2 regions of the Blautia difficilis genome follow, and region 2 is predicted to be linked to the other one. Evidence: predicted binding sites of a transcription regulator. Region 2 holds the regulator's gene; the other holds the start of a gene.
The links. The regulator Rex, encoded in region 2, represses fermentation and respiration genes when NADH is low (regulators of the CRP and FNR family bind a similar motif). The targets are predictions, from matches to a motif close to ATTGTTAANTANTTAACAAT.
Positions count from the first base shown of each region.

Region 1: a site for Rex is predicted at 2,135-2,154, ahead of fucO (lactaldehyde reductase). Genes of this name have one in related genera too.

Region 1 covers NZ_JACOQG010000003.1:158,593-162,026, reverse strand. Annotated here, with positions in the region: gene H8Z82_RS03655 (ATP-binding protein) at 1-1,119, opposite strand, end outside; gene H8Z82_RS03650 (TetR/AcrR family transcriptional regulator) at 1,447-2,025, shown strand; gene fucO (lactaldehyde reductase) at 2,225-3,370, shown strand.
Region 2 covers NZ_JACOQG010000022.1:21,026-24,459, reverse strand. Annotated here, with positions in the region: gene H8Z82_RS12465 (NAD(P)H-hydrate dehydratase) at 1-1,381, opposite strand, end outside; gene H8Z82_RS12460 (redox-sensing transcriptional repressor Rex) at 1,511-2,158, opposite strand; gene abc-f (ribosomal protection-like ABC-F family protein) at 2,430-3,434, shown strand, end outside.

The DNA of each region.
Region 1 (3,434 bases), on a different contig from region 2:
TGTTCTGGTGACATCCTCACCGTAGAGGATTGCTTCCAGATGGTTATTGGAAGGATTGAGCAGCAGTCTTGTCACATATTTGGAAAGCCTGGTTATATTGTCATCGTAGAGACAGCGGGAAACTCTGGTGACCTCTACCTGACCGTCCTCGTAGCTTTTCATCAGGGAACTGCGGCAAAATGCGTTGATAAAATCGTTTCTGTCCTTTAATACCGGTATAAAAACAGCAGTCTCTGCAATAAAATGGTCAATGGAAGCGTCAGCATCCATCTTATAGGCCAGGGCAGAGGTGCCTCCGATCTTCAGAATCTTATCATCTGTAAGGTCGAGATGAAAGTAGCCGGCAGCATGGGTAATGGATGCCAGAAGAGAGTGGAGCTGATTTTCATAGATTTTGCGTGCTGTCACATCATTGTCTTCACAGGCCACTGCAATTACGAAATCCCGATAATCATCGGCGTTTCCGTTTCTGGCAATGAGCAGATAATAGTAATGGACAATATCTGTGACAACCCTGAAATGGAATTTGAAAGAGGCTTCCTGAGAAAGTCTTTCCAGCAGGGTTTCATAATTCAGGTGTCTGGACACATAGGAACGCTCATCCGGATGAATATATTTCTGGATGAGAAAATCAAATGACAGCTTATAGTCTGAATTATCTTTAATATCCGCAAAAACATTAGTAAATCTGGAACGATATACGGAGATTTTCCCGGTTTCCCGGTTTACGCCATAAACAGACATGTAGTCAGAAGCAAGCAGGTTGATGGCACCCAGCAGACGGAGAGAGTTCTCGCCTGTGGGAATGGACTTTGACAGGCGTTCTCCTTCGGCTACTGTGCTGAATACAAGTGCATGTCCTCTGCTGCCGTCGGGCTGTACCGTCTCCACTGCATCAACTGTCTCATAAATATGGCGGATCGGATCCAGGTAAGTCTTTGGTCCCTGTATCCCCAGTGCTACAGGGCAGGGCGGGCATGGGGAATCAAGCCCCATAAGTGCCTTATAGCATTTCACTCCCGGCTGGAGATTGGGGTACAGTTGTTTGGCAGTGTCGTTATAGCTTAGGATATTATAGTCTTTGTCTATGCTGTAATATCCGGATGAGTGTGTGTTCATAATTTTATACTCCTGGTGTTTAGTGCTTAAAAGTATACCCTTTTTACCAAAAAATAGCAATGATAATGGGCGAATTTATGCGATTAGCATAAAGTTTGCGCATTGGTTGACATCCCATCTGTCGTTTGCTACACTGAAATCATATACTTGGGAATAGGAGCCAGGCGGGGTCGCACCCCCTGTCGGGTGATGAGCAAGTGGTATAATAATACATATTTATATTGCTGGAAAATAGCACGGTTTGTAGTGGTGCTTGTATGCCTGGCATTGACTGTGACAAAATACAAAAGACTATAATAAACAAAATTACCTGTGAAAGGAAAATCTATGGAACTGACAGCAGAAAATGTTAAAGGGGAAAAAACAAAATATCGTCTTGCGCAGTCCATGAAAGAGTGTATGAAGACAACAACTGTAGACAACATTACGGTAAAACAGATTACAGAAAACTGTGGCCTTACCAGGCAGACTTTTTACCGGAATTTCATGGATAAATTTGATCTGATCAACTGGTATTTTGATAAACTCCTGGCAAAATCCTTTGAGCATATGGGAATGGGAAAAACAGTTTATGATGCACTGGTAAAGAAGTTTACCTATATTCAGGAAGAGCACATTTTCTTTGCAGCGGCCTTTAAATATGATAGGCAGAACAGTCTGCGCCAGCATGATTTTGAACTGATCCTGGCTTTCTATGAAAATCTGATCCGTGAGAAAACAGGAAAAATTCCGGATGAGACCATACATTGTATTCTGGAAATGTACTGCCAGAGTTCTATTTATATGACTGTAAAATGGGTGCTGGGGGAATTGGAGTGTGCACCGGAGGGACTGGCGAAAATTTTAGTTGATGGGATGCCTGGGAAACTCTCTCAGTTGTTTGAAGAACTGGAAATATTGTCATAAACATAACAGATTAGTGCACAATTTCACCTGATTATTTTCGTATTTATTGCACAAACTTAGTGAGAAAGTTACATTTGAGCGAAAGTGTAACTTTCTTTTTTGAATTTACATTGTTAGAATAATAACAAAGATGAGCGTTGCGGAAACTTATCTGTAAAGAATATCAAAATGTAAAATACTGAAAGGAATGGAAAGCATTATGGCAAACAGAATTAACTTAAATCAGACATCTTATCACGGAGCAGGTGCAATCGAGGAAATCGCAAACGAAGCAAAAGCACATGGCTTTAAGAAAGCTTTCGTTTGCTCTGACCCTGACCTTGTAAAATTCCATGTAACAAGCAAAGTTACAGATATTCTTGAGAAAAACGGACTTGCATATGAACTGTATTCAGACATCAAACCGAACCCTACAATTGAGAACGTACAGCACGGTGTTCAGGCATTCAAGGATTCAGGTGCAGATTATCTGATCGCAATCGGCGGCGGTTCTTCCATGGATACTTCCAAAGCAATCGGTATCATCATTGCAAACCCTGAATTCGAAGATGTAAGAAGTCTGGAAGGTACAGCTCCTACCAAGAAACCTTGCGTACCGATCATTGCAGTTCCCACAACAGCAGGTACAGCAGCAGAGGTAACCATCAATTACGTTATCACAGATGTAGAAAGAAAACGTAAATTCGTATGTGTTGACCCACATGATATGCCGATCATCGCAATCATTGATCCTGAAATGATGTCTTCTATGCCAAAAGGACTGACAGCTTCTACAGGTATGGATGCTCTGACTCATGCAATCGAAGGGTATACAACAAAAGCTGCATGGGAAATGACAGATATGTTCCATTTAAAAGCAATTGAGCTAATCTCAAAATCTCTCCGCGGTGCTGTTGAAAACACAAAAGAAGGCCGTGAAGGAATGGCTCTTGGCCAGTACATTGCAGGTATGGGATTCTCTAACGTAGGTCTTGGAATCGCTCACTCCATGGCTCATACACTTGGCGCTGTTTATGACACACCACACGGTGTTGCCTGCGCAATGATGCTTCCGATCGTTATGGAATACAACCAGGAATGCACAGGGGAGAAATATCGTGAGATCGCCAGAGCAATGGGTGTCAAAGGTGTAGATGAAATGTCTCAGGAAGAGTACAGAAAAGCAGCAATCGAGGCTGTTAAGAAGCTTTCTGTTGATGTAGGAATCCCGACTAAACTGGAAGCAATCAAAGAAGAAGATCTTCAGTTCCTGGCAGAATCTGCACACGCAGACGCATGCGCACCAGGAAATCCAAAAGATGCAAGCGTAGAAGATCTGAAAGATCTGTTCCGCAAGATTATGTAATGAATCACTTTTGCAAAATAAAAAAGCAAAAAGCAGCCATTAAGGCCACAGACTGGAACCATCC
Region 2 (3,434 bases):
CTGCCATCTGACCATAAGCAGGCTTTTTTTCTGCTGCCAGAAACATACATAAAACTCCTGCCAGTACACCGCTTAATACATCTCCGCTGCCTGCAGTAGCCATGCCAGCATTACCACTCATGTTCAGATATTTTTTTCCTTTCTCAGAAGCCACTACTGTACAGGCATCCTTCAGGACACATACGGTATGAGTTTCTTCTGCATACAGAGAAGCAGTCTCTGCTAGGTTCTCCCTGATCTCGCCAATGCTTTTCCCGGTCAGACGGCTCATCTCTCCCAGATGGGGAGTGAGGATCACCTGTCCGCCCAGATATTTCTTCCATTCTTCATGCATTGCCAGCAGATTCAGTCCATCTGCATCCAGGATCACAGGCTTGCCACACCAGGCAGCATGAGACAGGAACCACTGCACCCTCTCTCTGCTTTCTCCTGACATTCCCAGCCCCGGGCCGATCACAAGCACATCACACCAGTCCAGCATTTCCTGATTGCTTTTCTCATTAAACTCGCAGGTAACCATAACCTCCGGAAGCTGTGTCTGAAGAGGAATCCTGTTCTCCTCTACAGTCTGAACCTTCACCATACCTGCCGAAGCTCTGAGCGCCGCAGCGCTGCTCAGGCAGGAAGCCCCGCACATTCCACGGGAACCGGCTACCAGAAGCACTTTTCCGAAAGTCCCTTTGTTTCCCCAGGGAATTCTGGAGGGCAGCATTGACAGATCCCCTTTCTCCAGATATGCCATAGAAGGCTCTCTGTCCTGATCCGCATAAATGCCTATATCTGCAACGATCAGCTCTCCTGCATACATTCTTCCCGGATAAAAGCACAACCCTCTTTTGCAAAAAGCAAAGGTCACTGTAAGATCTGCCTGAAATCCAATCCCCATCTCCTGGCCTGTATCTCCGTTGATGCCGGAAGGAATATCAACAGCCACCCGGAAAGCCCCGGACTGGTTCAGCATGTGGATGATTTCTGCATATCTGCCCTCTACAGGTCTGGACAGACCAACCCCAAAAAGGGCATCTACTATAATAGTATATTCATCCGGCTGCAGGTTATGCTCCAAAGGTACCTGATAATATTTGGCAATCTGTAGCTGCTGTCTGGCCTGATCTGTCAGCTTCTCTTCCTGGCCGGCCAGATAAATCCCGACTTTGATCCCCTTCAGATGGAGAAGTCTGGCAATGGCCATCCCGTCACCGCCATTATTGCCATTTCCGCACACCACCAGTACACGATCCTTGTTACACAGATATTTTTCCATAGCCTCCACTGTTTTCAGTGCAGCTCTTTCCATAAGTACCATACCCGGAACCACGGCAGATTCTATTGTGTTCCGGTCCAGCTCTTTCATTTCACCGGCTGTTACCACAGGTTTCATTCAGCCACCTCCTGTCATTGGAAACAGTATACACCTATTTTTTCAAAAAGAAAAGCTATGATCTAACGACCACAGCCATTCAAATCGTCACCGTCCGCTCTGTTGCCGGCAACTACATACGTACTATTATTACTGGTTCTCATGTTCCTTACGATATTCACTCAGATTATAGGAAAGGGTCATCAGACTCTCTGACAGATGTACATTTTCCACCATAACATCCTCCGGTGCATCCAGATCAATATGTGCAAAGTTCCAGATTGCCTTGATCCCGTTTTCTATGAGAATCTTCGCCATTTCCTTGGCCTTTGCCTTAGGTAAGGTCAGAATCGCGATCTCCACATTATTCTCTTTGAGAAAAAGTGGAAGGTCACTAAGCATCTGTATCTCAATTCCTCTCACTGCAATCCCCTCCAGCACAGGGTTTACATCAAAAATACCAACCAGCCGAAAACCGCGCTTCTCAAAATCTACATAATTGGCCAAAGCCTGTCCCAGATTACCGGCACCCAGAATAATCATCGGGTGTACTGTGTCAAGTCCCAGAATCTTACCGATTTCAGTATATAAATAACGTACATTATATCCATACCCCTGCTGTCCGAATCCACCGAAATTATTCAGGTCCTGACGGATCTGTGAAGCAGTCACGTGCATTTTCTTGCTGAGATCGTTGGACGAGATCCGTTCTACATTCTCCTCCATCAATTCTCCCAGATAACGGTAATATCGAGGCAAACGTTTGATCACCGCTTTTGAAATTTCCTTAGGTTCCACAAATATTCCCTCCTTATACATCCTAGGTCAATTATAACCAGATGTTATTTTATTGTCAAATTAAATTTGTACTTTATTTACAAATTTTTTTCATTAAATTTAGACTATCTGATAGAATGTGCAAAATTTCATCCAAATCATAAATAAAAACACTTTTTTTCTTTCAAAAACAGTCCGGTTCAGTTATAATAAATTCTGTATGTGTACATTTCAGCAGTGAAAGCGGATATTCGCAGGCTGCTGCAATAATATAAATTTCGGAGGAATTTGTATGATCCTATCATGTCAGAATATCTGCAAATCCTTTGGCGAGAAGGTAATCCTTCAGGATGCCAGCTTCCATATAGAGGACAGGGAAAAGGCAGCCCTGATCGGCAACAACGGTGCAGGCAAAACCACCCTGCTGCGTATTATCATCCACGAACTGTCCCCGGATTCCGGAAATGTTATTCTTGCCAAAGATAAAAGTATCGGTTACCTGGCCCAGTACCAGGATATCCATGGGCACCACACCATCTATGAGGAGCTGATTTCTACTAAGCAGCACATCATTGATATGGAAAACCGTCTCCGCTCCATGGAGCATGAAATGAAAACTGCTGCAGGGGAAGCCCTGGACAGCCTGATGAACACCTATACCAGACTGAGCCATCAGTTTGAGCTTGAAAATGGTTATGCATATAAAAGTGAGATCATGGGTGTATTAAAGGGACTTGGCTTTACAGAGGAGGACTTCGAAAAACAGATTGAAACTCTTTCCGGCGGTCAGAAAACCCGGGTTGCCCTAGGCAAGCTTCTGCTCTCCAATCCTGACATTCTCCTGCTGGATGAGCCCACCAACCACCTGGATATGGAAAGCATTTCCTGGCTGGAAACCTATCTGCTGAATTATCCGGGAGCTGTTTTCATTGTATCCCACGACCGTTATTTCCTGGATAAGGTTGTCACTAAGGTAGTAGAAATTGAAGCCGGCAATATGCGGATGTACAGCGGCAATTACTCTGCCTACGCTCTGAAAAAAGCCCAGCTCAGGGATGCCCAGTATAAAGCTTACTTAAATCAACAGCGGGATATTAAGCATCAGGAGGCGGTCATTGCCAAGCTGAAATCTTTTAACCGCGAGAAATCTATCAAACGTGCCGAAAGCCGCGAAAAAATGCTGGATAAGGTGCAGCGGATTGAAAAGCCGCTGGAGATCCAAAATCAGATGCGGATTTCCCTGGAGCCCAGATACATCAGTGGAAATGATGTACTCACTGTGGAGGATTTATCCAAA